2 regions of the Streptomyces sp. AM25 genome follow, and region 1 is predicted to be linked to the other one. Evidence: riboswitches for the same ligand, from Rfam matches in the RefSeq annotation. Region 1 holds a riboswitch; the other holds the start of a gene.
What was found. A riboswitch is a leader RNA that binds a small molecule or an ion and turns the genes downstream of it on or off. The one in region 1 is predicted to bind thiamine pyrophosphate.
Positions count from the first base shown of each region.

Region 2: linked by a shared signal. The riboswitch ahead of ACLHRZ_RS32115 (thiamine ABC transporter substrate-binding protein) and the one ahead of thiO (glycine oxidase ThiO) in region 1 are both predicted to bind thiamine pyrophosphate.

Region 1 is NZ_JBKIWN010000009.1:455,599-470,732, reverse strand. Features, by position in the region: gene ACLHRZ_RS14855 (SCO2097 family morphological protein) at 1-77, opposite strand, end outside; gene ACLHRZ_RS14850 (methyltransferase domain-containing protein) at 317-1,072, opposite strand; gene ACLHRZ_RS14845 (SAV_6107 family HEPN domain-containing protein) at 1,113-1,661, opposite strand; gene ACLHRZ_RS14840 (ATP-binding cassette domain-containing protein) at 1,872-2,636, shown strand; gene ACLHRZ_RS14835 (YhgE/Pip family protein) at 2,608-4,830, shown strand; gene ACLHRZ_RS14830 (TetR/AcrR family transcriptional regulator) at 4,866-5,486, shown strand; gene ACLHRZ_RS14825 (DUF4126 domain-containing protein) at 5,901-6,545, shown strand; gene ACLHRZ_RS14820 (phytoene desaturase family protein) at 6,591-8,084, shown strand; gene ACLHRZ_RS14815 (hypothetical protein) at 8,095-8,922, opposite strand; gene metF (methylenetetrahydrofolate reductase [NAD(P)H]) at 8,961-9,878, opposite strand; gene thiE (thiamine phosphate synthase) at 9,985-10,638, opposite strand; gene ACLHRZ_RS14800 (Rv2175c family DNA-binding protein) at 10,725-11,090, opposite strand; gene ACLHRZ_RS14795 (NAD(P)/FAD-dependent oxidoreductase) at 11,353-12,603, opposite strand; TPP riboswitch at 12,766-12,878, shown strand; gene thiO (glycine oxidase ThiO) at 12,870-14,066, shown strand; gene thiS (sulfur carrier protein ThiS) at 14,063-14,299, shown strand; gene ACLHRZ_RS14780 (thiazole synthase) at 14,309-15,112, shown strand.
Region 2 is NZ_JBKIWN010000035.1:5,482-20,615, reverse strand. Features, by position in the region: gene ACLHRZ_RS32160 (polyamine ABC transporter substrate-binding protein) at 1-714, opposite strand, end outside; gene ACLHRZ_RS32155 (gamma-aminobutyraldehyde dehydrogenase) at 880-2,331, opposite strand; gene ACLHRZ_RS32150 (Lrp/AsnC family transcriptional regulator) at 2,507-3,001, shown strand; gene ACLHRZ_RS32145 (aspartate aminotransferase family protein) at 2,986-4,365, shown strand; gene ACLHRZ_RS32140 (ABC transporter ATP-binding protein) at 4,581-5,318, shown strand; gene ACLHRZ_RS32135 (hypothetical protein) at 5,300-6,508, shown strand; gene ACLHRZ_RS32130 (hypothetical protein) at 6,617-7,537, shown strand; gene ACLHRZ_RS32125 (ABC transporter ATP-binding protein) at 7,602-8,624, opposite strand; gene ACLHRZ_RS32120 (ABC transporter permease) at 8,624-10,237, opposite strand; gene ACLHRZ_RS32115 (thiamine ABC transporter substrate-binding protein) at 10,333-11,472, opposite strand; TPP riboswitch at 11,468-11,573, opposite strand; gene rlmN (dual-specificity RNA methyltransferase RlmN) at 11,626-12,732, opposite strand; gene ACLHRZ_RS32105 (phosphatidate cytidylyltransferase) at 12,813-13,883, opposite strand; gene frr (ribosome recycling factor) at 13,883-14,440, opposite strand; gene pyrH (UMP kinase) at 14,620-15,134, opposite strand, start outside.

The DNA of each region.
Region 1 (15,134 bases):
GCGAACTTGGGATCTTCGGCGTACAGCGCTCGCTCCATCTGCTCGAGCATGCGCTGCTCGTGCTCCGAGAGCGGCACGGAGTCCTCCTACTCGTCGGTCGCGGGGGTGCGACCGGGGTGCGACCCTTTCAGGATAGGCAGGGAATCGCCCCCGTGAAACCCGCCCCTCTGCGCCAATTCGCCTGCCCGTTCCCGGTCGGGGGACCGGCGGCGTCGGGACGTACATTCCCTGTCCGGCCATCGGCCATGCCGGACCGTGCCCCCGATCATACGGGGCGAACGGGCTGATCGGGTGGCCTGTGCCCGGCCCTGCGCGATCAGCCGCGCTCGGCCAGGACGTGCAGCTGAGTGGCCACCGAGTGGAAGGCGGGCAGCTCGGCCGCGGCGGCCTCGAGACGGAACAGGGCGTCCAGGGCACCGGGCTCGGCGTCGACCAGCACTCCGGGCACCAGGTCGGCGAAGACGCGCACGCCGTGCACCGAGGCGACCTCCAGGCCCGCCTCGGCGGCCAGCGCCGAGAGCTGGTCGGCGGTGAAGCGGCGGACGACCGGGTCGCCGGGGCCCCAGTGGCCCGTGGGGTCGGTCAGGGCCCGGTGGGCCTCGTCGAAGTGGCCAGCGAGGGCACGGGCGAGCACGGCACCGCCGAGGCCCGCGGCGAGCAGGCTGAGCGTGCCGACCGGGCGCAGCGCGGCGACCACGTTGCGGACGCACTCGGCGGGGTCGTCCACGTACTCCAGAACGCCGTGGCACAGCACCGCGTCGTAGGCGCCGCGCTCGACCACCTCGAAGAGACCGAGGGCGTCGCCCTGCACCCCGCGCACCAGATCGGCGACGCCCGCCTCGGTGGCCCGGCGCTCCAGCGCGAACAGTGCGTTGGGGTTCGGGTCGACGACGGTGACGCGGTGGCCGAGCCGGGCGGCCTGCACGGCGAACTTGCCGGAGCCGCCGCCGGTGTCGAGGACCTCCAGGGCGTCCCGGCCGGCGGCCTTGGCGCGGCGGTCCAGGGCGTCCCGCAGGACCTCCCAGACCACGGCGGTACGCAGGGATGCCCGGGGGCGGAGCTGGTCTGACACGGCGGGTGGCTCCTCGGCGGATGACTGACGTCGGTAAGGCTCAGCCTATTGCCTGTCCGGCGGATCGATCGCAGTCCCCGCCCTGCACGGGGGGCGCCCCGTAAAGGGCGCGGGACTGTGCTGCACGATGCGGCTCCGCCGCGTGGGCGCGACCGGCCACGGACGGCCCGCGACCAAGAAGCGACCGCTCCACGATCCGCAGGAACATCCCCGCATCCCGCACCAGATCATCCGCGTCACGCGCGCTCGCCGCGGAGCGTATGCCCGCCTCCGCCCGGGCCCGGCGGGCCGCGCCGGAGGCGAACAGGGCGCTCCACTCGGTGAGTTCGGGAGCGACCTCCGGGAGCACCTCCCAGGCGCTGCGGATGCGCCGGCGGCGCGTGGGCACCTCGGGGCGGGCGCGCACGGCCAGCACGGCGGCGGCCGTGCGCAGCGCCGCGAGATGGGCGGTGGCGTACCGCTCGTGGGGGGCGTCGAGGGCGGTGGCCTCCCGCAGGCCCGCACGGGCCTGGGCGAGCAGGTCGAGGGCCGCGGGGGGAGCGACGGCGCGGCGGAGCACGGGGTGGACGTCGTTCGCGAAGCCGGCCATGACGAACCTCCTTCGTCGGGGCGGCGATCCGCACGCGGGGCGGGGCCGCCGTCTGCTGCTCATCGTGGGGCACCCCACTGACAATCGCCCCGGCCTGCACAAACGCCGAACGGACACCCCCGTCGGGCGAGCCGGGCGCGGTGCGCGCTACAGTTTTTAGACTGACTGGTCAGTTCAAGATCGCCGCACAGGGATCGCAGGGAGGTAGACGTGCACAGCACCACGGGCGCCCCGCCCGGCCAGGGGGCCGCGATCAGAGCCCGGGGACTCGGCGTCAAGGGACCGCGAGGCTGGGCCTTCCGCGGGGTGGACATCGATGCGCTCCCCGGTTCGCTCGTCGCCGTCGAGGGCCCGTCCGGCTCGGGACGCACCTGTCTGCTGCTCGCCCTCACCGGCCGCATGCGGACGGGCGCGGGGAGCGCCGAGGTGGGCGGACTGCCGCTGCCGAAGCAGATGGCCGCGGTGCGGCGCATCAGCGCGCTGGCCCACGTTCCCGGCGTCGCCGAGCTCGACGCGTCCCTGACCGTCGACGAGCACCTGCACGAGCGCGCCCTGCTGCAACTCCGCTTCGGCGGCTCGCCGTTGACCCTGCTGCGGTCCCGCACCGAGCGGGCGGCGCGGACCAGGGCGCGCATCGACGCGGCCGTGACTGCGGCCGGGCTGGACGTCGCCGCCCTGCCGAAGGGCGGCCGGACGGCCGTACGGGAGCTGGAACGGCTCGCCGCCCTGCGGCTGTCGCTGGCCCTGGCGCTCATCGGCACCCCGCGGCTGATCGCCGTGGACGACACCGACCTCAAGCTCTCCGACGCGGAGCGCGCACAGGCGTGGGCGCTGCTGCGGTCGGTGGCGGACGCCGGCACAACCGTGCTGGCAGTGTGCAGCGAGGCGCCCGAGGGGGCGCTCGTCGTCAGGACCGACGGCGGGAACGAGACGAAGGGAGCGGCGCATGCGTTCGCCGAAACTGGCCGCGCTTGAGCTCAAGCGGTTCGGCAGGGGCAAGCTGCCCCGCGCCGCGCTCGTCGCGCTCCTGCTGCTGCCGCTGCTGTACGGCGCGCTGTACCTGTGGTCCTTCTGGGACCCCTACGGCCGGCTCGACAAGGTGCCGGTGGCGCTGGTCAACGACGACCGGGGCGCCACGGTGGACGGCAAGAAGCTCACCGCCGGCGACTCGATCACCGAGGGCCTGCACGGCAGCAAGTCGTCCTTCAAGTGGGAGGAGACCAGCGCCGCCGACGCGCGCAAGGGCCTGGAGAGCGGCAAGTACTACCTGTCGCTGACCATCCCCACGGACTTCAGCAAGCGGGTCGCCTCCAGCTCGGGCAACTCCCCGGAGACCGGCGCACTCCAGGTCCGTACGAACGACGCCAACAACTACATCGTCGGCTCGATCTCCCGCACGGTCTTCGCCGAGGTCCGCGCGGCGGCGTCGCGCAACGCGTCGCGCTCCTTCTACGACAAGATCTTCGTCTCCTTCTCCGACCTGCACAACAAGACCAAGCAGGCGGCCGACGGCGCCGACCAGCTGGGCGACGGCATAGGCAAGGCCGAGAAGGGCGCCGGCGACCTCAAGAACGGCCTCAGCCAGGCCAAGGAGGGGAGCGGCAAGCTCGAGGACGGGGTGGACAAGCTGCACTCCGGTGCGGGGACGCTGGACGCCAAGTCCGGGGAACTGGCCGACGGTGCCGGGCAGGTGGCCGACGGGGCGAGCCAGTTGACGGACGGTGCGCGTCGGGTGGCGGACGGCACCGCGCAGCTGGCCGGCAAGGTGAACGACGCCGTGTCGAGCAAGGACGCGACGTACCTGAGGAACAACGCCGCGGACATCGGCAGGATTGCCGGTGACGTCGCCGACGATGCGGGAAACCTGCGGCAGCACCTGGCAGACCTGCCGTCCCCGAAGGCGACGGCCGACATGGTCGCGGCCAGCGGCCTCGCTCTCAAGGGCGTGCAGGACGTGTACGCAGACCTTTGCGAGAACGCCACGCAGCCGAGCAACTCATGCCCGAAGCTCAAGAAGGCCGTCTTCGCGGCCGACGAGTCGGCGAAGGGCGCCAAGAAGCTCGACGACTTGGTCAACAACAAGAACGGCGAACTCGACAAGCTGCCGTCTCAACTGGACGCCCTCCAGTCCGCAGCCCAGAAACTGCACGACAAGGCCCCCACGCTCGCCAAGGACATCGACGACGCCGTCCGCAACGTCAACGCCCTCAACGACGGCGCACAGAAGGTCGCCGCCGGTGCGGCGAAGCTGGACAGCGGGGCCGGAAGGCTGCACGACGGCGCAGGCCAGCTCCACACCGGCGCCGGCCGGCTCCACACCGGTCTGGGCGACGCCAAGGACGGCGTCGCAGGTCTCGACGACGGGATCGGGAAGCTGCGCAGTGGCGCGGACTCGCTGGAGGGCGGCATGTTCAAGCTGTCCGACGGGTCCTCCAAGCTCGCCGGCGGGCTGCACGACGGTGTGTCGAAGATTCCGGACTACGGCAAGAGCGACCGCGACGCCCGCACCGAGGTGATGGCCGATCCGGTCAAGCTGGCCTCGCAGGCGCTGCACAAGGCGCCCAACTACGGCACCGGGTTCGCGCCGTACTTCATCCCGCTCTCCCTCTGGGTGGGCGCGATGGTCGCCTACATGCTGATGCAGCCGCTCAACCGCCGTGCGCTCGCCGCAGGCGCCCCGGCCTGGCGGATCGCGCTGGCGGGCTGGCTGCCGGTCGTGGCGATCGGCGCGCTGCAGGTGGCCGCCCTGCTGTCGGTGCTGCACTGGGCGCTGGGCCTGCAGATGGAACGCGCCGCGGGGACCGTCGGCTTCCTCGTACTGGTCACCGCGTGCTTCGCATCCATCGTGCAGTGGCTCAACGCACGCTTCGGACCGGCGGGACGCATCCTCGTCCTGGCGCTTCTGATGCTCCAGCTGACGTCCGCGGGCGGCACGTATCCCGTGCAGACCAGTCCGGGCTTCTTCAACGCCATCCACCCCTACCTGCCGATGAGTTACGTCATCGAGGGGCTGCGCCGCCTCATCAGCGGCGGCGGGCTCGGTCCCGTCTGGCAGGCGTGCGGCGTACTGGCCGCGTTCACCGTGGGCGCGCTCGCGCTGACCGCCTGGGCAGCGCGCGGCAAGCAGGTCTGGTCGCTGGACCGGCTGCACCCGGAGCTGAGTCTGTGAGCGAGGACACCGTCCGTACAGGGAGAATCACCGTCATGGACAGCAGCAGTACGCGCCGCACGAACACCCGGCGGAAGCTCTTCGAAGCGGCGGTCACCCTGATCGCCGAGCAGGGGTTCTCCTCGACGACGGTGGACGAGATCGCCGAGCGGGCCGGAGTGGCCAAGGGCACGGTCTACTACAACTTCGCGAGCAAGACCGTGCTCTTCGAGGAGCTGCTGCGGCACGGCATCGAGCTGCTGACGGACTCGCTGCAGCGGGCCGCCGACGGGACGGCCGCCCGCGGCGGCAGCAACGTCGATGCGCTGGACGCGATGATCCGGGCCGGTCTGGAGTTCATCTCCGCCTACCCGGCGCTGACGCAGCTGTACGTGGCCGAGCTGTGGCGCACCAATAGGGCGTGGCAGTCGACGCTGATGCAGGTGCGGCAGCAGGCCGTCGCGGTCATCGAGAACGTGCTGCGGAAGGCGATCTCCGCAGGCGAGCTGAGCGAGGAGATCGACGTTCCGCTGACGGCGTCCGCGCTGTTCGGGATGGTGCTCGTGGCGGCGCTGGACTGGCAGTCGTTCCAGCCGGAGCGGTCGGTCGACGAGGTGCACTCGGCGCTGTCGCGGCTGCTGCAGGGCCGCGTCGGCGGCGACAGCCCCAAGCGCTGAGCGCTCCGCTGGAAATGCGGTCCGACGGCTGCGGGCCGTCCTCGGCCGGTCGCGCAGTTCCCCGCGCCCCTTCGGGGCGCGGTACCGCACCGGACTTCGCCGAGTCCGCTGAAAAGCATCACGCAACGGCCGCCGCTGCCGGTACGGACCGTGCCCCTCGGTCCGCGCCGGCAGCGGCGTTCCCCCGTGTTCCCCCGAGCCCCCAAGGGAAGCTCCCGTGCCCCCCGGACGCGTCCGGGCCGCCCCGCCGTTCCGCCACCCCGTGTCGGCGGTGCCGGCGGCCGCGTCCCCTCCGCGTTCCCACTCTGCCGTCCGGGCGGGCCCGGCCCCATCCGCACGGATACTCATCCCGGCGTCTGAGTACGCATACTCACGAGGTGAGCATCCGGCCCGGCCGGGGCTACGATGCGGCGCGTGTCAGTGCTCCCCTTGGTTTTCACCAGCGGCTGGGCGAGCGGGATCAACGCCTATGCCGTGGTCCTGCTGCTCGGCCTTCTCGGCTCCACCGGTGTCAGCGATCAGGTACCGGAGGCCCTTCAGCGGCCCGACGTGCTGATCGCGGCAGGCGTGCTGTTCCTCTGCGAGGCCGTCGCCGACAAGATCCCCTACGTCGACACGGTGTGGGACGCCGTGCACACCGTGATCCGGCCGGTCGCCGGTGCGGTGGTCGGCGCGCTGCTGGCGGGCCAGGACGGCTCGCTCACGCACCTGGCGGCCGGAGCGGTGGGCGGCTCGGCCGCGCTGCTGAGCCATCTGGTCAAGGCGGGCACCAGGATGGCCGTCAACGCCTCGCCGGAGCCCGCCAGCAACATCGTGGTGAGCCTGCTGGAGGACCTGGCGGTCGCCGGGCTCGTGGTCTTCGCGCTGTTCCACCCGCTCGTCGCGGCCTGCATCGCGGGCACGCTGCTCGCACTGGGCCTCGCGCTGATCGTCGTCCTGTGGAAGCGGGTGCGCCGCTTCCTGCAGCGCCGGCGCGAGCGGCGGGACGAGAAGCGGCTGCGGGGGCTGCCCCCGGTGCACGTGGGCGCGGCGTGGCAGGGCGAGCGGACGGGCTCGTAACCGCCCGGAACCGAGCTGTCGGTGGGGGCGGATAAGGTCGCTCCCATGGCACGGATTGCGGTGATCGGCGCCGGGATGGGCGCGATGGCGGCCGCTGCCCGGCTGGCCGTCGCGGGCCACCGGGTGGCGGTGTACGAGCGCGCGGAGACCCCCGGCGGCGCGGTGGGACGGTTCGAGCGGGACGGGTTCGTCTTCGACACCGGCCCCGGGCTGCTGCATCTGCCCGCTGTCTACCGGGACTTGTTCGTCAAGACGGGCAAGGAGCCGCTGGAGCAGTGCGTCGCCATGTCCCAGGTGGACCCGTCGAGCCGGCACCTCTTCGCCGACGGCACGGACGTCTCGCTGCCCAACGCCTCGCGGGCGGGCGTCGTCCAGGAGCTGGACGGGGCGATCGGTCCCGGCGCGGGAGAGCGCTGGAGCGATCTGGTCAACCGGGCGCGCGAGGTCTGGGACGCCACGCGGCGTCCCCTGCTGGAGGAGCCGCTGCACGCGGAGCGCGTCCCGGCGCTGGGCCGGGATCCGTATCCGGCGCCGCCCCGGCGGGGGTGGTGGCGGCGCCGGAGCGGGCCGCTCACGCTGGCGGCCGTCGCCGAGCGGGAGTTGCAGGACCCGCGGCCGGCCGCGCTTCTGGAGAGCCACGCCCTGGCCCACGGCCTCGACCCGCGCAGCGCCCCGGCGAGCGCGGCGGTGCTGCCCTACATGGAACAGACCTTCGGCAGCTGGTACGTGAGCGGGGGCATGCACGGGCTCGCCCGGGCGCTCCACGCGCGGTGCGTGGCGCGCCGGGTGGAGTTCTTCTTCGGCGCGGAGGTCGTCGCGCTGGTGGAGAAGGACGGGCGCGCGGCCGGGGTGCGGCTGGCCGACGGCAGCGTCGCCGAGGCGGACACGGTGGTGTGCGGGGTCGCCCCGGGGCGGCTGGAAGGGATGCCGCCGGTGGCACCCGGGGCCGTGGCGCCCGGGCGGTTCAGCGTCTTCCTGGCGCTCGGCGGGGCGCGGCCGGAGGGCGTGGTGCACCGCACGGTGGTGCACGGCGACGACCGGGCCGCGGAGCTGGAGGCCGTCTTCGGCGCGGGCCCCGTGGCGGGTTACCGGCCGACGGTGACCGTGCTGCGGCCCGACGATCCGGCGACGCGGCCGGACGGGGAGCACGAGGCCGTGACGCTCACGGCGACCGTGGCGCCGCACGGCGGCCGCGTGGACTGGTCGGACGAGCGGACGGCGGCCGATGTCGCGGACCGCATGGTGCGGGCCGCGGAGGCGGCCGTGCCGGGGCTGCGGGAGCGGGAGTCGTGGCGCGCGGTGCGCACCCCTGCGGACACGGAGGCGGCGACCGGGGCGGCGGGCGGCGGGGTGCCGGCGCCCGCCCTGGCGGGCCTGGACGGGCGGTTCCTGCGGCCCGCCAACGCGACGTCCCTGCCGGGGCTCTACCTGGCGGGGGGCTTTGCGCACCCGGGAGGCGGGCTGGCGCACGCCGGGATGTCGGGCGCCATGGTGGCGGGGCTGGTCGTCGAGGGGGCGGACTGGCGCGGCTCGCAGTGAGGTCCGCCGGTCAGTAGCGGTACTGCTGCCCGCCGTACCCCTGTTCGCCCGTCGGAGGCAGGTGTCCGTCCGTCGGAGGCGTCTCCGTGTCGCGCTGCTGCGGCACCCACACGCCGCCCGGCGGGGTGTCCATGTCGTAGTGCTGCGGGGCGTAGGCGTCGGCCGCGTACTGCTGTTGCTGCCCGTAGTGCGCCTGCTGCGTCTCGTACGACTCGTAGGCCCCGTAGGTCTGCTGCCGGTTGCCGATGTACGGGTCGGAGTACGCGGCGTACTGCTGTTCCTGCCCGTGCTCGTGCCCGTAGGCATACGGCTGTTGCTGCTGTTGTTGTTGCTGCGCGGGGTCGCCGTACGCCGGGTACACCGCCGTCGCATCGGCATCCATGGCCTGTGCCGGTGCCTGCAGCGGCACGTCGGGCATCAGCACCGCCGTGGCGTCGTCCATGGCGGCCGCCGGGAACGCCTGGGTCTCCTCCGCGGCCAGGGCGGCGTCGGGAGCGGGGGCGGCCGGAGCCGGTTCGGGGGCGGCCGGGCGTTCGCCCTTGCCCCTGCGGCGCCCGCCCTTCCTGCCCTTCGCGGGGGCCGAACGCCGCCGGACCGCCCAGCCCTTGTCGAAGCCGCGCCGGAACGAGAGCGTCACGTACGTCTGTCCCACGGCGAACGCCAGCGCGCCGACGACGATGACCGCCACCGACGGGACGACCACGCCCGCGACCACGCCGAGGAATCCGGCGAACGCGAGCAGCCGCCAGCGCAGCCGCGCCTTGTACTGCAGCAGCACTTCGCCGAGCAGCCACAGCGCGACGACACCGAACGCGATGTAGAGGACCGTCCAGCCCATTAACGCCCCTCTCACCGGCCGCCGTTCACCGGCCGCCGTCAGGACCGCTGGTGCAGCCCCAGATTCTCGTAGATTTCCAACGTGGCCGTGGAGTGATTCAGGGTAATGAAATGCAGCCCGGGAATCTCCTCGGCCATCAACCGGGCACACAACTCCGTCGCGTACTCGATACCGATCGAGCGTACAGCGGCCGGATCGTCCTGCACCGCGAGGATCCGCTCCGCCAGGACCGGAGGGAAGGCGGCGTTGCTGAGCTGAGCAAATCGTTCGATCTGCCGCACATTTGTGACCGGCATGACCTCCGGGATGATCGGAGTGTCACAGCCCGCGGCGGCGACCCGGTCACGGAGGCGCAGATAGTCCTCCGGATAGAAGAACATCTGGGTGATGGCGAAGTCGGCGCCCGCACGGCATTTGTCCACGAAGTACCGGACATCGGTGTCCCAGTCCGTGGAGCGGGGGTGCATCTCCGGGAAGGCCGCGACGCCCACGCAGAAGTCGCCGGACTCCTTGATGAGCCGCACCAGGTCGGCCGCGTGGCGCACGCCGTCGGGGTGGTGCACCCACTCGCCCATGGGGTCGCCGGGCGGATCGCCGCGCAGCGCGAGCATGTTGCGGATGCCGACGTCGGCGTACTGGCCGATGATGTTGCGCAGTTCGGCGACGGAGTGGTTGACGGCCGTCAGATGGGCGACCGGGGTGAGCGTGGTGTCGGTGGCGATCCGCTCGGTGGCCCGGACGGTGCCCTCACGGGAGGAGCCGCCGGCGCCGTAGGTCACGGAGACGAAGGTGGGGGCGACGGCTTCGATGCGCCGGATGGCGTTCCACAGCGTCCGCTCCCCCTTCTCGCTCTTCGGTGCAGCAAATTCGAACGAGTACGACCGCTCACCGGAGGCGAGCAGTTCGCGGACGGTCCGTGCGTGGTCTGTCCTGGTGGAAGCAGTGCCAAGGGCCATACCGGCAAGTTAACCAGCGGCGGCACGGTCCCCAAACCCCTATTTGCGATATGCCCGCTTCGCCCCGCGAAGCATCCGCCGAGTGTCCACACCGTGGACACCGGGGTCACACGTCGCGTTCCCGGACCCGGCGCGCGAGCTCCGCCGCCGCGGCTCCCGGATCGTCCGCCTCGGTGATCGCCCGTACCACCACGACCCGCCGGGCCCCCGCGTCCAGCACCTCGTCCAGGTTGCCCGCGTCGATCCCGCCGATCGCGAACCAGGGACGGGCGGGCGCCAGCGAGGCCGCGTAGCGCACCAGGGAGAGCCCCGGGGCGTGCCGGCCCGGCTTGGTGGGGGTCGGCCAGCAGGGGCCGGTGCAGAAGTAGTCCACGCCGGGCTCGGCGACGGCGGCGTCGACCTCCGCCTCCGCGTGGGTGGAGCGTCCGACGAGCACGTCCTCGCCGAGGATCGCCCGCGCCGCGGGCACCGGCAGGTCGCCCTGGCCCAGGTGCAGCACGTCGGAGCGGGAGGCGTGCGCGACGTCCGCGCGGTCGTTCACCGCGAGGAGCCGACCGTGGCGGCGGGCGGCGTCGGCGAACACCGCGAGGTGCTCCAGCTCCTCGCCGGCCTCCATGCCCTTGTCGCGCAGCTGGACGACGTCCACCCCGGCCGCCAGCACGGCGTCCAGGAACTCGGGCAGGTCGCCCTGGCGCCTGCGCGCGTCGGTGCACAGGTACAGCCGGGCGTCGGCGAGCCGCTCGCGCGCGGTGACGGGCATTCGGGTGTCTCCCCCGGGATTCTTGCGCCGTACGGGCGCGAGCCACAGCGGCCCGCGCCCGTACGCCGGACGGTGTGTGAGGTCGGTCAGACGGCGAGCGCCTGGGCGCGGCGCTTCACCTCCGTGCCGCGATTCTCGCGCAGGGCCTGCGCGGGGGTGCCGGGCAGGGTCTCGTCCGGAGTGAAGAGCCACTCCAGCATTTCCTCGTCGCTGAAGCCGTCGTCCCGGAGCAGGGTCAGGGTCCCGGCGAGGCCCTTGACCACCTTGTCCTCGCCGATGAAGGCGGCGGGCACCATGAGCACTCGGTTCTCACCACGGCGCACGGCGATCAGCTGGCCCTCCTTGACCAGCTGCCGCACGCGCGTCACCTCGATGCCGAACTTTTCGGCGATGTCGGGGAGGTTGAGCCACGCGGGGACGAGAGCATCAATCTTTTCGTCAATCTCGGTCACAGGGACAAGCCTGCCATCCGGGACCGACAGCCGGAAGCCGGGTTGACCCGACTTGGTCCCCGCGTCGCCCCGTAAGGGGCGCGGGGAACTGCGCGATCAGCCGCGACACCCTCAGCCGAGGTCCCCCGGCTACCTCCCCCAGCTACCGCTGGGGGTGCCCCCAGGAGGTACCCCCAGGGGCTGCGCCCAGGACCCCTGGGGTGGTGCGCCGACTGCGGGCCGGTGGGGGCTGGTCGCGCAGTTCCCCGCGCCCCTGACGGGGCTACGACTCCGCCGGAAGGGCAGCCCGCACCGCCCCCTTCAGCGGCACCGACGCGTCCGCCGCCTTCTCCCGGTCCAGGACGGCGCCCTGCTCGATGAGCCGGCGCCCCTGTGCCAGGTCGCGCGGGCGCCCCACGGCGAGCAGGGCGACCAGGGTGCCCGAGCGCAGCCAGCACACCGTCCAGGCGGCCCCGTCGGGGTCGCCGCGCCAGATCGTCTCGTCGGCGGCGGCGTGGTGCCCCGCGTACTGGACGAACCGCCCGAACTGCTCGGACCAGAAGTACGGCACCGGGTCGTAGACCGGCGCCTCGTCCGGGCCGTGGACGATGTTCTCCGCGACGGTCCGCGGCCCCTGGAGGGCGTTGTCCCAGTGGTGCACCAGCAGCCGCTGCCCGTACCGGGCGGAGGGGAAGGAGGAGCAGTCGCCGACCGCGTAGACGTCCGGCAGCGAGGTGTGCAGCCGGTCGTCGGTGACGACGGAGCCGTCCTCCGCGATCTCGACGCCCGAGCCGGCGAGCCAGCCGGTCGCCGGGCGGGCGCCGATGCCGACGACCACGGCGTCGGCCGGCAGCCGGGTGCCGTCGGTGAGCACCACGGCGCCGGGCTCCACGGCGGCCACGCCGGTGCCGGTGAGCAGCCGGGCGCCGGCCTGGGCGTACCACTCGGTCATGTGGGCGGCGACCTCGGCGGGCATCGCGCCCGCCAGTGGCCGGTCCGCGGCCTCCACCACGGTGACCCGGCAGCCGGCCTCGCGGGCCGCCGTGGCGAACTCCGCACCGATCCAGCCGGCCCCGACGGCGACGACGTCGTGCCGACCGGCCAGCACCGGGCGCAGCCGCTCCGCGTCGTCCAGGGTGCGCAGCACGTGCACGTCGGGCAGGCCGGCGCTGCCGGGGAGGGAGACGGGGTCGGCGCCGGTGGCGATCACCAGGACGTCGTAGGGCAGCGGGCCCGCGGTGGTCTCCAGCAGGTGCTCGTCCGCCCGCAGCCCGGTGGCCCCGACGCCGAGGCGCAGGTCGATGGCCAGGGAGCCGAAGTCCACCGCGAAGGCCGACCCCTCGGCCTTGCCGAGCAGGACGGCCTTGGACAGCGGCGGCCGGTCGTAGGGCTCGTGGGGCTCGGCGCCCAGCAGCCGGATCGTCCCGTCCCAGCCCTGCTCGCGCAGCGCGACGGCGGTCTGTACCCCGGCCATGCCGGCGCCGGCGATGACGACGGTGCGCCCGCCGCTTGCGGTCTTCGTCTGCTCGCTCACCAGATCACTGTAGGTCGGCGGACGGCGTCTTCCGGAGCACCCGGTGACGAGACCTCTGACACAGCGTCACGGCGGTGCCGCCCGCGAGGGGCGCCCCGTCAGGCACCTCCTGGCCCCGGCCGCCCTTCCGGGGGCTCGGCGAGGCGTACTAGGGTGGGTTCGCAAAGCACTCGCGGGAGCCCGGACGGACCGGGCTGAGAGGGAGGCTGGACGGCCTCCGACCGTACGAACCTGATCCGGGTCATGCCGGCGAAGGGAGGGGCTGGATGCCCATGCATGTGTCCTCCACCGCGCCCCCGAGGCTGTCGGAGACGTACGACGTCCTCGTCATAGGCGGCGGTCTCATCGGTCTGGTCACCGCCTGGCGGGCCGCCCAGCGCGGGCTGCGCACGGCGGTCGCCGACCCCGCGCCCGGCGGCGCGGGGGCGACCGCCGTCGCGGCCGGGATGCTGGCCGCGGTGACCGAGCTGCACTACGGCGAGCAGGCGCTGCTCGCCCTCAACCTGGCCTCCGCGCGCCGCTATCCGGCCTTCACGGCCGAGCTGGAGGACGCCGTCGGCCAGGACACCGGCTACCGCGCCTGCGGCACGCTCGCGGTCGCGCTCGACGCGGACGACCGGGCGCACCTGCGCGAACTGCACGCCCTGCAGCAGCGGTCCGGACTGGACTCGCAGTGGCTGTCGGGGCGCGAGTGCCGCCGCCTGGAGCCCATGCTGGCGCCGGGCGTGCAGGGCGGGCTGCGGGTCGACGGCGACCACCAGACCGATCCGCGGCGGCTGGCCGGGGCGCTGCTGACGGCCTGTGAGCGCGCCGGGGTGGTCTTCCACCGCGCCGAGGCCGTCCGCGCGCTGCTCGCCGGGGACCGGGCGGCCGGCGCCGAACTCGCCGACGGCACCCGGATCTCCGCCGGGCAGACCGTGCTGGCCGCGGGCAGCGGCAGCGGCCGGCTCGCGGGCCTGCCGGAGGGGGCGCTGCCGCCGGTGCGGCCGGTCAAGGGCCAGATCCTGCGGCTGCGGGTGCCGGACGCGTACGCGCCCTTCCTCTCCCGCACGGTGCGGGCCGTCGTGCGCGGCGGGCACGTGTACCTGGTGCCGCGCGAGAACGGCGAACTGGTCCTCGGCGCCACGTCGGAGGAGCTCGGCTGGGACACCACCGTCACCGCGGGCGGCGTCTACGAACTGCTGCGCGACGCCCACGAACTCGTACCGGGCATCACGGAGCTGCCGCTCGTGGAGACCCGCGCCGCCCTGCGCCCCGGCTCCCCCGACAACGCCCCGATGCTCGGGCCCACCGTGCTGCCGGGCCTGCTCGCGGCCACCGGCCACCACCGCAACGGCGTGCTGCTCACGCCGCTCACCGGCGACGTGATGGCCGAGGCGCTGACCACCGGACGGCTGCCCGACGAGGCCGTCCCCTTCTCCCCCCGGCGCTTCGCCCCCGCACTCCAGGAGCAGTCCGCATGACCACCACCGGCGGGAACACCCGCACCGCCACCGTCCGGGTCAGCGTCAACGGAGAGCACCGCGAACTGCCCGCGGGCACCGCGCTGGACGGGCTGGTGGCCACCCTCACCACCGCCCCCGGCGGCGTCGCCGCCGCCGTCAACGAGGCCGTCGTCCCGCGCGGCCAGTGGCCGGCCACCCCGCTCGCCGACGGCGACCGGGTCGAGGTCCTCACCGCAGTGCAGGGAGGCTGATCAGCACCGATGGCAGACGATCTGCTCACCATCGCCGACACACCCTTCAACTCCCGCCTGATCATGGGCACGGGAGGCGCGCCCAGCCTGGACGTGCTGGAGCGCGCCCTGCTGGCCTCCGGCACCGAGCTGACCACGGTCGCCATGCGGCGGCTGGACGCGTCCGTGCAGGGCTCGGTGCTGTCCCTCCTGGAGCGGCACGACATCCGGGTGCTGCCGAACACGGCGGGCTGCTTCACCGCGGGCGAGGCCGTCCTGACCGCCCGGCTGGCCCGGGAGGCGCTGGGCACGGACTGGGTCAAGCTGGAGGTGATCGCCGACGAGCGCACCCTGCTGCCCGACCCCATCGAACTGCTGGACGCGGCCGAGATCCTGGTGGACGACGGCTTCACCGTGCTGCCGTACACCAACGACGACCCCGTGCTGGCCCGCAGGCTGGAGGACGTCGGCTGCGCCGCGATCATGCCGCTGGGCTCGCCCATCGGCTCCGGCCTGGGCATCCGCAACCCGCACAACTTCCAGCTGATCACCGAGCGGGCGGCCGTCCCGGTGATCCTGGACGCGGGCGCGGGCACGGCGTCGGACGCGGCGCTGGCCATGGAGCTGGGCTGCTCGGCGGTGATGCTCGCGTCGGCCGTGACGCGGGCGCAGGAGCCGGTGCTCATGGCGGAGGCCATGCGGCACGCGGTGGAGGCGGGGCGGCTCGCCCACCGGGCCGGGCGGATTCCGCGGCGGCACTTCGCGACGGCATCGTCGCCGATGGCCGGGGTGGCGGTACTGGATCCGGAACGGCCGGCGTTCGGGGCGGCCTAGCGGTATCGCGCCCCGAAGGGGC
Region 2 (15,134 bases), on a different contig from region 1:
GCGCAGCCGGTCGGCCATGCGGTGGAAGTCGTCGGCGGTCCAGCGGGTGACGTCGGTGCCGTTGCCCTGCATCAGCAGGGAGAAGGCCTCGTCCATCCCGGCCAGCAGGGTGACCCGGCCGCGCAGGTCGTCCTTCCACAGGTCCGAGGTGTGCCGGATCTCGCGGCCGAGCTTCTTGCGGTTGTAGGCGATGCCGGTGATGCCCGACTGCCAGGGGACGGTGTGCCGCCGCCCGGGGTCGAAGGACGGCTTGCGCAGCAGCGGGTCGAGGTTGCGGGCGACATGGGGCTGGCGGTCCCGGTCCATCTCCTGGACCCAGCCGAGCCGGACGTAGCGGGCGCACATCCAGTCGCTGACGACGATGATGTCCCGGCCGGTCCGCTGGTGGTTCATCAGCGCCGGGCTGATCTTGCCGAAGAACTCGTCGTTGTCGTTGATCTCCTCGGTGTACTTCACCGAGATGCCGGTGCGCTTCTCGAAGTCGTCCAGCGTCGGCCGGCGCTGCGGGTCCTTCTCGTCGGTGTCGATGTAGAGCGGCCAGTTGGCGAAGACCAGCCGCCTGTCCGTGGCGGAACGATCCGCCGCGGCCCGGTCGCGCGGGGCGACGTAGGCGGCGGGCACACCGCAACCGGCGAGTGCGGCGGCCCCGGCGCCGGCGCCCAGCGCCCGCAGCAGGGTCCGGCGGGACAGGGGCTTCACGGGCTTCTCTCGCATTCCGGCAGGATGGCTGGTCACGGTGGGGCGGACAAGGGACGTCCTGTCCGGGAGCCGCCCGTCCGGCCCGACACCCTGACGGGGCCCGGTGCGGCGGCGCGGGGGCCGATGATATCCCGCCCGCCGCCGGCACCGGGCACGGCCCGGCAGGGGCCTCGTCCCGGCTCAGCCCAGCGAGGTCATCACGTGCTTGATGCGCGTGTAGTCCTCGAAGCCGTAGGAGGAAAGGTCCTTGCCGTAGCCGGACTTCTTGAAGCCGCCGTGCGGCATCTCGGCGACGAGCGGGATGTGCGTGTTGATCCAGACGCAGCCGAAGTCCAGGGCCTTGGACATCCGCATGGCCCGCGCGTGGTCCTTGGTCCACACCGAGGAGGCCAGCGCGTACTCGACGCCGTTGGCGTACTCGACGGCCTGCTGCTCGTCGGCGAAGGACTGGACGGTGATCACCGGGCCGAACACCTCGCGCTGGACGATCTCGTCGTCCTGCTTGAGGCCGGAGACGACGGTGGGCGCGAAGAAGAAGCCCTTCTCCCCCACCCGGCGGCCACCGGCCTCGACCTTGGCGTGGGCGGGCAGGCGCTCGATGAAGCCGGAGACCTGCTGCAGCTGGTTGGCGTTGTTGAGGGGGCCGTAGAGCACGTCCTCGTCGTCCGCCGGGCCGGTCTTGGTGTCGGCGGCCGCCTTGGCCAGGGCCGTCACGAACTCGTCGTGCACCGACTCGTGCACCAGCACGCGCGTCGCGGCCGTACAGTCCTGGCCGGCGTTGAAGTACCCCGCGACGGAGATCTCCTCGACGGCCTTGGCGATGTCGGCGTCCTCGAAGACGACGACCGGCGCCTTGCCGCCCAGCTCCAGGTGGACGCGCTTGAGGTCGCGGGAGGCGGACTCGGCGACCTGCATGCCGGCCCGCACGGAGCCGGTGATGGAGGCCATCGCGGGCACCGGGTGCTCGACCATCAGCCGGCCCGTCTCGCGGTCGCCGCAGATGACGTTGAACACGCCCTTGGGGTGGCCCAGTTCCTCCAGCACCCCGCCGATGATCTCGGCGAGCAGCACGGTGGAGGCGGGGGTCGTGTCGGAGGGCTTGAGGACGACGGTGTTGCCTGCGGCGAGCGCCGGGGCGAACTTCCACACGGCCATCATCATCGGGTAGTTCCACGGCGCCACCTGGGCGCAGACGCCCACGGGCTCGCGCCGGACGATGGAGGTCATCCCCTCCATGTACTCGCCGGCCGAGCGGCCCTCGAGCATCCGGGCGGCGCCCGCGAAGAAGCGGATCTGGTCCACCATCGGCGGGACCTCCTCGCTGCGGGTGAGCGCGAGGGGCTTGCCGGTGTTCTCGGACTCGGTCGTGATCAGCTCCTCGGCGCGCGCCTCGATCGCGTCGGCGATCTTGAGGAGGACCTTCTGCCGCTCGCCGGGGACCAGGTCGCGCCAGACGGGGAAGGCGGCCTGCGCGGCGGCCATGGCGGCGTCGACGTCGGCGGCGCCGGACAGCGGGGCGGTCGCATAGGCCTCGCCGGTGGCCGGATCCACCACGTCGGTGGTCCGCCCGTCGGCGGCGTCCCTGAACTCCCCGTCGATGTAGTTGCGCAGTCGACGCAGCTCGGTGGTCACAATGCGCCACCCCTTCTGTCCTTGTCCGATTGCTGAGATGCCCAGCCTAGTCAGTCGTGCCGCGCTTTCGACATACCCACACCACTCGAACAACGGAATCAGTGATTTATAAGATCCTAGACAACGAATTTCATCGCTCCGGGCTTGTCACACAGCCGAGTCCTCATGCACAGTGGTGCCCGTGGCCACTCGTAACGCAGACCTCAAGAGCGTGACCGGCACGCAGCCGATCGACGCCGTCTCCCTGGCGATCATCGAGCAGCTCCAGGAGGACGGCCGCCGCCCCTACGCGGCGATCGGCAAAGCGGTCGGACTGTCCGAAGCGGCGGTCCGGCAGCGCGTGCAGAAGCTGCTCGACCAGGGCGCGATGCAGATCGTCGCCGTCACCGACCCGCTCACCGTGGGATTCCGGCGGCAGGCGATGGTCGGCATCAACGTCGAGGGAGACCTCGACCCGGTCGCCGACGCCCTGACGGCGATGGACGAAGTGGAGTACGTCGTGGTGACGGCGGGCTCCTTCGATCTCCTCATCGAGATCGTGGCCGAGGACGACGACCATCTCCTCGAAACGATCAACAAGCGGATCCGCACCCTGCCCGGCGTGCGCTCCACGGAGAGCTTCGTCTACCTCAAGCTCCGCAAGCAGACCTATACCTGGGGAACCCGATAGCCGTGAGCAAGGACCGTTCCACCACCGCTTACGACCACCTGTGGATGCACTTCACCCGCATGTCGTCGTACGAGAAGAGCCCCGTCCCCGTCATCGTGCGCGGCGAGGGCACCTACGTCTACGACGAGCACGGCAAGCGCTACCTCGACGGTCTCGCCGGCCTGTTCGTGGTGCAGGCCGGCCACGGCCGCGCCGAGCTGGCCGAGGCGGCCGCCAAGCAGGCCCAGGAGCTCGCCTTCTTCCCCGTGTGGAGCTACGCGCACCCCAAGGCCGTCGAACTGGCCGAGCGGCTGGCCCACTACGCCCCGGGCGACCTCAACAAGGTCTTCTTCACCACCGGCGGCGGCGAGGCCGTCGAGACCGCGTGGAAGCTGGCGAAGCAGTACCACAAGCTCACCGGCAACCCCATGAAGTACAAGGTCATATCCCGCGCCGTCGCCTACCACGGCACGCCGCAGGGCGCCCTGGCCATCACCGGACTCCCGGCCCTCAAGGCCCCCTTCGAGCCCCTGGTCCCCGGTGCCCACAAGGTGCCCAACACCAACATCTACCGCGCGCCGATCCACGGCGACGACCCCGAGGCCTTCGGCCGCTGGGCCGCCGACCAGATCGAGCAGCAGATCCTCTTCGAGGGCCCCGACACCGTCGCCGCGGTCTTCCTGGAGCCCGTGCAGAACGCGGGCGGCTGCTTCCCGCCGCCTCCCGGCTACTTCCAGCGCGTGCGCGAGATCTGCGACACCTACGACGTGCTGCTCGTCTCCGACGAGGTCATCTGCGCCTTCGGCCGGCTCGGCACCATGTTCGCGTGCGACAAGTTCGGCTACGTGCCGGACATCATCACCTGCGCCAAGGGCATGACCTCCGGCTACTCCCCCATCGGCGCCGCCGTCGTCTCCGACCGCATCGCCGAGCCGTTCTTCAAGGGCAGCAACACCTTCCTGCACGGCTACACCTTCGGCGGCCACCCGGTCTCCGCGGCGGTCGCGCTCGCCAACCTCGACATCTTCGAGCGCGAGGGCCTCAACCAGCACGTCCTCGACAACGAGGCCGCGTTCCACGGCACCCTCTCCAAGCTGCACGACCTGCCGATCGTCGGCGACGTGCGCGGCAACGGCTTCTTCTACGGCATCGAGCTGGTGAAGGACAAGGTCACCAAGGAGTCGTTCACGCCCGAGGAGTGCGAGCGGCTGCTCTACGGCTTCGTCTCCAAGAAGCTCTTCGAGAACGGGCTGTACTGCCGCGCGGACGACCGCGGCGACCCGGTCGTCCAGCTAGCGCCGCCGCTGATCTCCGACCAGTCGACCTTCGACGAGATCGAACAGATCGTCCGCGGCGTCCTGACAGAGGCGTGGGAGAGGATCTGATCGACGTCCGGCGCATGGCCGCCGCAGCACACGGGTAGTCCTCGGGGCGGTTGGGACCGATGGGATGAGTCCGATGGGAGGAAAGTCGGTCTCCTGCGCCGAGCCTGGACGGAGGCTAGGATCCCGGTTCCGTACGGTGCCAGTGACCCAATGGCCTCCGGTTCGTTCACCCGGACAGGGGAACGGACCCTTCATTGACCCGAGGTGTGCTTCACATGGTGGCCCCGCCGGACAACGACGTGCTCTGGGCACGTGGCCTGCACTACTCCTACAGCGGTTCCCCCGCCCTCACGGGCGTCTCGATCGGTGTCCGCGAAGGCGAGGTCCTGGCTGTCACGGGGCCGCGCGGCGCCGGGAAGACCACGCTTCTGAAGTGCCTGTCGGGCCAGTTGCTGGCCGACCCCGGCGAGGTGTGGTTCAACAGCGCACCGGTGCACACGCTCTCCCGCGCCGCCCGCGAGCGGCTGCGCCGCGAGCGCTTCGGGTGGATCGACTCCACCCCGCACCTGGTCCCGGAGCTGTCGGGCTGGGAGAACGCGGCGCTCCCGCTGCTGGTGCGGGGCACGGCCCACCGGGCGGCCAAACAGACGGCCCTGGAGTGGCTGGAGCGGCTCGACGTCGGTGACTGTGCGCGCAAGAAGCCCGGTGCACTGACGCAGGCGCAGCGCCAGCGGATCGCCATCGCCCGCGCGCTGGCCGCCGAGCCGACCGTGGTCTTCGCCGACGAACCGACCGCCCCCCTGCACAGCGCCGACCGCGCCCAGGTGCTGCGCACCCTGACCACGGCCGCCCGCTCGCACCACATCACGGTCGTCCTGGCCACGCTGGACGACGAGAGCAGCGCACTTGCCGACCGCTCGGTCACGCTGGTCGACGGCCGCCGCGGCGGCGGAATCCCGGTGCCGGACGCGACCGAGGGGGAGGGCAGAGCGGCGTGCTCAGTCTCCGCCTAGCACGCGGGGCGCACCCGCTCGTCCTGCTGCGCCGGCTGCTGGTCGCACTGGCCGCGTCGGGGGTCGGTTTCCTGCTGCTGTGCACGCTGGGGTTCGCGGTGGCGCACCCCGGGCAGCCGGAGGAGTCGCTGGTGCGGCTGCTGTGGTGCGTGATCCCGCTGGCCGCCGCGGTGCAGTTCGCGGTCGCCGTGGCCCGTTCGGACCCGGCGACGCGTCCGCGCGACGGGCTGGACGCGGCGGGGTTCGGCCCGGTGCAGCTGTCGCTGCTCGCGGCGGCGTCGACCGCCGCGGCCTGCCTGGCCGGCAGCGGCCTCGCCCTCCTGGTCTACCTGGAACTCCGCGGCGACCTGGGCGGCACCCCGCTCAGCGGTGCGGCGGCGCATCTGCTGGATGCGGACGCCGGGCTCCCGTGGGGCGCGGCCCTCACCCTGCTGGGCCTGCTGCCCGCGCTCGCAGCAGGCGCGTGCGCCGTGCTGCTGCGCCCGCGCAAGGAGCGCACGGGCCGCGCCCCGGAGCCCGCCGGGCCGGGTGCCGCGGAGGGCGCGCGCCGCGAACCCCGGCCGACCTACGCCGGGTTGCCCTGGGGCGTCGCGGTCATTGCGACGGGCCTCGCCCTGGAGGCGTACGTGGGCCACGCCCCGGCGCCCGAGCCGGGCGCCCTGCTGGCGCTGCCGGGCCGGGAGGGATCCGCCTCCCCCGGCCTGCTCGGCGGCTGGCTGCTGGCCTGCGCCGGCCTGGTGCTGGCCGGGCCGGGCCTGACCCACTGGTGCGGGGCGCTGCTGGCCGCCGGACGGCCGGGGGCCGTGCGGCTGCTGGCCGGGCGGATACTGCAGGACGCCGCGACCCGGATCGGCAGGCCGCTCGGCGTGCTGTGCGCGGTCGCCTCCGGCGCCCTGGCCGCGGTCGAGCTCTACGGCGCGGCCTGGGAGAACTCGGGTCCCCGCCCGTTCGGTCCGCTCACCGGCCTGGGGGCCGCCGTGGTGATGGCCTGCGTCACGGCCACCGCGATCACCGCGGCCCTGGAGGCCCGGCAGACCCGCGGCGAGACCACGACGGCCCTGCTGCGCCTGGGGATTCCACTGTCCCTGCTGCGCGGCGCGGCCGCCGTGCGGACGTGCGTGATGCTGGCCGTGCTGACGCCGCTGACCTGGGCGGTCGCGGAGCTGGCCGCGCTCCCGCTCACCCGCTGACTGATCACGACTTTTGACCAGTTCTTGACTTGAAGCAACTCCGGCCCCGAAATCCACGTCTGCTACAGGCACGACGGTGTACTGATTTTCGGGTGAACGGAGCAATTGGTGATCATCGGCCTTGTGACGGCTGTCGCGGCCTCGGTCTGTTACGGCACGGGCTCGGTCCTGCAAGCCGTGGGCTCGCGGAAGTCGGCCCGCAGGGAGGCCGCAGCGGCCTCCGGCACGGGGACCACCCAGCACGGCGGACCGAGCCTCTCCTCGACCGCGAAGGCCGCGGTGACCTGGGAGTTCATGGTCGGCACGGTGCTGGACTTCCTGGGCTTCGGGCTCGGCGCGCTGGCCGCACGGATGCTGCCGCTGTTCCTCTCGCAGACGGTCATCAGCGCCAACCTCATCGTCACCGCCCTGCTGAGCATCAAGCTCCTGGGCATCCGGCTCACCAGGCCGGAGCGGATATCCATCGGCGTCGTCTGCTCGGCCCTGGTGCTGCTGGCCACGGCGGCGGGCCACGAGGGCAGCGGCGACGCCGCGATGTCCACGCACTGGTGGCTGCTGGTCATCTCCGTCGTGCTGATGGGCGGCGGCACCATCGCGGTGCGCCTGATGGGCTCGCGCGCCGCGATCCTCGCCGGCCTGCTGTCCGGCCTCGGCTTCGGCGCGATCGGCGTGGGCGTACGCATCCTGAACGGCATCGACCCCTTCGACCTGCCGACCCTCATCGCCGACCCGGCCCTCTACGCGATCCTCATCTCCGGCACGGTCGGCATGTACCTGCACACGGTCGCCCTGCAGATCGGCTCGGTGAACGGCGCCACGGCGGCCCTGGTCGTGGGCGAAACGGTCCTGCCCGGCATCATCGGCGTCATGTGGCTCGGCGACGCCTCCCGCGAAGGCTTCGCATGGGTGGCGATCCTGGGCTTCCTGCTGGCGGTGGCGGGCGCAGTGGCGGTGGCGTGGTTCGGCGAACCGGAGGGCCACTCGGCCGCGCCGGAACCGGAACGGGAACCCGAACCGGCCAGGTCATAGCGTTCGGGGCAATCGGGGGGCGGGCGAATACCGGGGGCCGGGGGCGGAGCCCCCGGTCACGGCCTCAGCGGAGGACGACCACCTCGGCCACGTCGAACCGCACCCCCACCCGCTCCCCCGGCCCCGGCGCCTCACCGAGCCGGCAAACCGCCTCCAACTCCGGCCCGCACTCGGGCCGCACCCGCACGGCCACCCGGTCCCCGCGGAACGTCCGCGAAACCACCTCGCCCGGCACCCCCTCCGCAACCGCCCCCAGCCGAACCCCGGCCGGCCGCACCAGCACCCGGCACACCCCCTCCGGCGTCCCCGCCGGCACCGGCACCCGGCCCCACACGGTGTCGGCCCGCTCCCCGCTCACCGTCGCCTCGACGATGTTGTCGAAACCGAGGAAGCGCGCCACGAACTCCGACGCCGGCCGCTGCCACACCTCCAGCGGGGTCCCCGACTGCGCGATGCGCCCGTCGCGCATCACCACCACCCGGTCGGCCAGCGCGAACGCCTCGCCCTGGTCGTGCGTGACGGCCAGCACGGTCGTCCCCAACCGCCCGAACAGCTCGCGCAGTTCGGCCACCAGCCGCTCGCGCAGGCCCCTGTCGAGCTGGCCGAGCGGTTCGTCCAGCATCAGCAGCCGCGGCTCCGGGGCGAGGGCCCGCGCCAGGGCGACACGCTGCTGTTCGCCGCCGGACAGCGCCGCGACCGCGCGCCGCTGCGCGCCCGGCAGACCCACGAGGTCGAGCAGCCCGGCGACCCTGCGCTCCGTCTCGGCCCGCCCGGCCCTGCGCATGCGCAGGCCGAAGCCGACGTTGCCCGCGACGTCCCGCTGCGGGAAGAGCTGGTGGTCCTGGAACATCAGGCCCACGCCGCGCTTGTGGACGGGCACACCGCCCTGGTCCTCGCCCCCGAGGAACACCCGCCCGGCGTCGGGGCGTTGCAGCCCGGCGACGACCCGCAGCAGCGTGGACTTGCCGCTGCCGCTCGGCCCGAGCACGCAGACGGTCTCGTGCTCGGCGACGTCGAGGTCCACGGCGTCCAGCACCGCACGCTCACCGAAGCGGACGGTCACGCCGTCGAGTCGCAGCATGGACATCAGAACTCTCCCGTACGGTCGGTGCGCAGGCGTTCCAGCACCAGCAGCGCCGCGGCGCACACCAGCATCAGGATCGTGCTGAGGGCCATCGCCTGCCCGTAGTTGAGCTCCCCGGGGCGGCCGAGCAGCCGGGCCACGGCCACCGGAAGGGTCGGGCTGTCGGGGCGGGCGATGAAGACGGTCGCCCCGAACTCGCCCAGCGAGACGGCGAAGGCGAAGCCCGCCGCGACCGCCAGCGCCCGCCCCACGAGCGGCAGGTCGACCTCGCGCCACGCCCGCAGCGGCGAGGCGCCCAGCACGGCGGCGGCCTCGCGCAGCCGGTGGTCGACCGCGCGCAGGACCGGCAGCATGGTCCGTACGACGAAGGGCACGCCCACCAGGGCCTGGGCCAGCGGCACCAGGATCCAGGACGTCCGCAGGTCCAGCGGGGGTTCGTCGAGGCTGATGAGGAAGCCGAATCCGACGGTGACGGCCGAGGTGCCCAGCGGCAGCATCAGCAGGGCGTCGAAACCGCGGACGAGCCTGCCCTCCCGCCGGGTCAGCGCCGCGGCGGCGAGACCGCCGACGACGACGGCGACGGCGGTGGCGGCCAGCCCGTAGGCCGCGGAGTTGCCGATGGCCTCCAGCGGGGCGACGACGAAGGTGCCGCCGTTGTCGCCGGCCGAGGCGAGGGCGCGGTAGAAGGCGAGCCCGTAGCCGTCGGGCCCGTCGAAGGAGCGCAGGACGAGGACGGCGAGCGGCAGGAGCACCAGCAGGGCGACCGTGCCGAGGACGGAGGCCAGCAGGGCCCACTGGCCCGCCCCCTGCGGGCGGCGCGCGGTCCGTGCCGCGCTCACCAGCCGCAGGGTGGCCTCGCGGCGGCGCACGGTCCGGGCGTGCACCGCGAGCAGCAGGGCCACGGCCAGGAACTGCAGCAGCGTGAGCACCGCGGCCGTGGGCAGGTCCAGCAGTTGTGCGGTCTGCTGGTAGATCTCCACCTCGAGCGTGGCGTAGCGCGGTCCGCCGAGGATCTGGACGACGCCGAAGGAGGTGAAGGTGAACAGGAAGACCATCAGCGCCGCCGCCGCGACGGAGGGCGCGAGCGCGGGCAGCGTCACGCGCCGCCAGGCGGCCAGACGGCCCGCACCGAGCACGCGGGCGGCCTCCTCCTGGCGGGGGTCGAGCTGGGCCCACAGGCCGCCGACGGTCCGTACGACCACGGCGTAGTTGAAGAAGACGTGGGCGACGAGGATCGCCCAGACCGTGGTGTCCAGGCGGATGCCCCACCACTCGTCCAGCAGTCCGCCGTGCCCCAGCAGCGCCAGGAAGGCGGAGCCGGCGACGACGGTCGGCAGCACGAACGGAACGGTGACCACGGCCCGCAGAAGCTGCTTGCCGGGGAAGTCGAAACGCGCGAAGACGTACGCGCCGGGGAGCGCGAGCGCGAGCGCGAGGGCCGTGGAGGCGGCGGCCTGCCACGTGGTGAACCACAGGACGTGGCCCGTCTCCGGATCGGCGAGCACCTCGCCGATCCGGCCGAACTGCCACTGCCCGTCGCTCTGCAGTCCGCGGGAGACGATCGAGGCGACGGGGAAGGCGAAGAAGACTCCGAAGAAAGCGAGCGGCAGGGCCATCAGACCGAGCCGCGTTACCGTCCGCCGGGCGGTCACACGGGGCGCCTTTTCGGCGTCCCGTGCGGTCACTCCGGAACGGTCCGCTTCGGGACGGCCTACTTCAGGACGAGCGAGGACCATGCCTTGACCCACTGGTCACGGTTCTTGGCGATCTTCTGCGGGTCGACGGTGGCCGAACTGTCGATCTGCGCGCCGTACTTGGTGAACACCTCGGGCAGCTTGGCGTCCTGGTTCGCCGGCTTGACGAACATCTGGAGCGGCATGTCCTCCTGGAACGTCTTGCTCAGCAGGAAGTCGATCAGGGCCTTGCCGCCGTCGGGGTTCTTGGCGCCCTTGAGCAGTCCGGCGAACTCGGTCTGCCGGAAGCACGTACCGGTCGCGACGCCGGTGGGGGCGTCCTTGGGGTCCGGCTGCGGCTTCATGTCGAGCACCTCGGCCGGCGGGCTGGAGGCGTAGGAGACGACGAGCGGCTTGTCGCCCTTGGCCTTCTTGCCGGCGGCGGAGCCGGAGAAGCGGCTGTTGTAGGCCTGCTCCCAGCCGTCGACGACCTCGACGTTGTTGTCCTTCAGCTTCTTCCAGTAGTCCTGCCACCCTCCCCCAGAGGCTTCGCCCTGGGAGGTACCCCCATCGCCGAACTTGGCAATGGTGGCGAGCTGGAAGGCGAGGCCCGGGGAGGAGGTGGCGGAGTTCTCCGTGACGAGGAGGTTCTTGTACTCCGGCTTGACCAGGTCGTCGAGCGTCTGCGGCGGGGCCAGCTTGTGGTCGGCGAAGTAGGCGCGGTCGTAGTTGACGCAGATGTCGCCCGTGTCGATGGGCGTCACGCGGTGCTGCGCGGCATCGAGCTGGAGGTCGCCGGGCACCCGGTCCAGGCCCTTGGCCTCGTACGAGGTGAACAGCTCGTTGTCGAGCGCGCGCGACAGCAGCGTGTTGTCGACGCCGAAGAAGACGTCGCCCTGCGGGTGGCTCTTGGAGAGGATGGCCTGGTTGACCGCCTGGCCCGCGTCGCCGCTCTTGAGCACCTTGACGGTGTAGCCGGTCTGCTGCGTGAACTCCTTGAGCACGGAGTCCGAGGCGGCGAAGGAGTCGTGCGAGACGAGCGTGACGGTCTTGTCGCCCTTGCCGCCCGACGACTCGGAGCTCTTCGAGCTGCCGGAGCCGCCGCACGCGGCGAGCGCGGGCAGGCCGAGCACGCCGACGAGGGCGGCCCCGAGGGCACGCCGGAGGGTGGTGTTCATGGTCGAGCTGACTCCCTACGCCGGTACTAACCGGATCAGGTCCGAGGGTCTGCGGGCCGTGCCGCACTCTCAGCGCTGTGTGCGCTCCCCTGTCGGATGTTCATTTGTGCGAATGATGCAGATGGACAGTATCAGCCGGGCAATCGGCCGGGCTCAGCGCTCGGTGGCGGCGAGCTGGCCGCAGGCCCCGTCGATCTCCTGACCGCGGGTGTCCCGGACGGTGACGGGCACGCCGTGCGCGGCGATCGCCGCGACGAAGGCCCGCTCGTCCTCGGGACGGGAGGCCGTCCACTTCGACCCCGGGGTGGGGTTGAGCGGGATCAGGTTGACGTGCACCCGCTTGCCCTTGAGCAGCCGGCCCAGCAGGTCGCCGCGCCACGCCTGGTCGTTGATGTCGCGGATCAGGGCGTACTCGATGGAGATCCGACGGCCGGACCTCTCCGCGTACTCCCAGGCGGCGTCCAGGACCTCGCGGACCTTCCAGCGGGTGTTGACCGGCACCAGGGTGTCGCGCAGCTCGTCGTCGGGCGCGTGCAGCGAGACCGCGAGGCGGCACTTGAAGCCCTCGTCCGCGAACCGGTGCATCGCGGGGACCAGGCCGACCGTGGAGACGGTGATGCCGCGCTGCGACAGCCCGAGGCCGTCCGGCTCGGGGTCGGTGAGCCGACGGATGGCACCGACCACGCGGTTGTAGTTGGCGAGCGGCTCGCCCATCCCCATGAAGACGATGTTGGACAGCCGCGCCGGGCCTCCGGGCACCTCGCCGTCGCGCAGCGCGCGCATGCCGTCCACGATCTGGTGCACGATCTCGGCGGTCGACAGGTTGCGCTCCAGACCGGCCTGACCGGTCGCGCAGAACGGGCAGTTCATGCCGCAGCCCGCCTGGGAGCTGATGCACATGGTGACGCGGTCGGGGTAGCGCATCAGCACCGACTCGACGAGCTTGCCGTCGTGCAGCCGCCAGAGGGTCTTGCGGGTGGTGTCGTTGTCGCACGAGATGTGCCGCACCACGCTCATCAGCTGGGGCAGCAGCTCGCTCGCGAGCTTCTCGCGCGCGGCGGCCGGGATGTCGGTCCATGCCTCCGGGTCGTGCGCGTACCGGGCGAAGTAGTGCTGGGACAGCTGCTTCGCGCGGAACGGCTTCTCGCCGATCGCGGCGACGGCCTCGCGGCGTTCGGCGGGGCTGAGGTCGGCAAGGTGCCGCGGGGGCTTCTTGGCTCCGCGGGGGGCGACGAAAGTGAGTTCTCCGGGCTTAGGCATGGTTCTTCCAGTGTCGCAGACGTACGGAACGGGGCCCGCCGTCCAGCGGACAGCAGGCCCCGTACCAATAAAAGTGCAGCTCAGGAGCCGACGAAGACCACCATCAGCAGCCAGACCACCGGCGCGGTCGGCAGCAGGGAGTCCAGCCGGTCCATGATCCCGCCGTGGCCCGGCAGCAGGGCGCCCATGTCCTTGATGCCCAGGTCCCGCTTGATCATGGACTCGCCCAGGTCGCCCAGGGTGGCGCTGACCGCGACCGCGAGGCCCAGCAGCAGGCCCTGCCACCAGGCGCCGTCGTCGATCAGGAACTGCATGCACAGCGCGCCCGCCACCATCGCGAACGCCACCGCGCCGACCAGGCCCTCACGGGTTTTGCCGGGGCTGATGCGCGGCGCGAGCTTGTGCTTGCCGAACCGCCAGCCCACCGCGTAGGCACCGGTGTCGCTGACCACCGTGAGGATCAGGAAGGTCAGCACCCGCCAGGCGCCGTCCCCCGCGGCCAGCATCAGCGCCACGAAGGTGGCCAGGAACGGCACGTAGAAGGCCGCGAAGAGGCCGGCGGTGACGTCCTTGAGGTAGTCATCCGGCGGCTCCGTCATCCGCCAGACGAGCACCGCGAGCGCGGTGAAGGCCATGGCGACCCAGGCGCCCTCGGAACCGTTGACGTAGCCCGCGACCACCATCGCCGCGCCGCCGATCGCCAGCGGCACCAGGGGAGCCCTGATGCCCTTCCGCTCCGCGAGCCGGGAGGTCAGCTCCCACAGCCCGACCACCACGGCGAGCACGATCACGCCGAGGAAGACGGGCTTGTAGACGAACAGGGAGGCGAGGATGACGGCACCGAGGCCGACCCCGACCCCTATCGCGGCCCGCAGGTCGCGGCCCGCGCTCTTCTTCGACGCCTGGGGGGCGGCGGGCTCCTGCGGCCGGATGTCGGGCTCCTGTTCATCGCGGAACAGGGGGCCGCCGACATGAGCGGCACCCTGCTCACGGTCGTCCTGGTCTCCGCCTGCGTCGGGCACGATGGGCATGGGGCGAGTCTGCGCCGCCAGGCCCGCCTCGTGCAGAGGACCCGCCGGGCCGACGGATCCCCCGTCGGGGGACCACCGGTGTCCCATGTGCGGCGGAGCTCCCCAGGATGCGTCGTTCATCAGACCTCGAGGAGCTCGGATTCCTTGTGCTTGAGCAGCTCGTCCACCTGCGCGACGTACTTCGCGGTGGTGTCGTCGAGCTCCTTCTCGGCGCGGCGCACCTCGTCCTCGCCGGACTCCTTGTCCTTGACCAGCTTGTCCAGGGAGTCCTTGGCCTTGCGGCGGACGGAACGGATGGAGACCTTCGCGTCCTCACCCTTGCCCTTGGCGACCTTGATGAACTCGCGACGGCGCTCCTCGGTGAGCTCGGGGAAGTTCACACGGATGATGTTGCCGTCGTTGCTCGGGTTGACGCCGAGGTCGGAGTCGCGGATGGCCTGCTCGATGTTGCGCAGCGCGCTCTTGTCGAACGGCGTGACGACGGCCATGCGCGGCTCGGGCACCGAGAACGACGCCAGCTGGTTGATCGGCGTCAGTGCACCGTAGTAGTCGGCCACGATCTTGTTGAACATCGCGGGGTGCGCACGCCCGGTGCGGATCGCCGCGAAGTCCTCCTTGGCGACCACAACGGCCTTCTCCATCTTCTCCTCGGCCTCGAGGAGGATCTCTTCGATCACCACTTGCTCCTGGTGTTATCAGTAAGCAGAGCCTCGCCCCTGCGCGCGTCTTCTCCTGCACGGTGTCCGACCGGCAGGCAGTTGTCCATCCCCGTGCCGAGGGTCTTCCCGCGGCGCGGAGTTGCCGCCCCGGGCCCGCCGAGGCCGTCGGCGGGCGGTACGGGCGGCCGTGCGGGCTCTCAGTCCCGCGAGCCCTGGTCGCTCACGAGCGTGCCGATCTTCTCACCCTTGACCGCACGGGCGATGTTGCCCTCGGCGAGCAGCTCGAAGACGAGGATCGGCAGCTTGTTGTCCATGCACAGGCTGATGGCCGTGGCGTCGGCGACCTTGAGGCCGCGGGCGAGCACCTCGCCGTACTCCAGCGCGTCGAACTTGACCGCGTCGGGGTTCTTCTTCGGGTCGTCGTCGTAGACCCCGTCGACGCCGTTCTTGCCCATGAGGATCGCCTCGGCGTGGATCTCCAGGGCGCGCTGGGCAGCGGTGGTGTCCGTGGAGAAGTAGGGCATGCCCATGCCCGCGCCGAAGATCACGACGCGGCCCTTCTCCAGGTGGCGCACGGCGCGCAGCGGGATGAACGGCTCGGCGACCTGGCCCATGGTGATGCCGGTCTGCACCCGCGTCTCGACGCCTTCCTTGACCAGGAAGTCCTGGAGGGCGAGGGAGTTCATCACGGTGCCGAGCATGCCCATGTAGT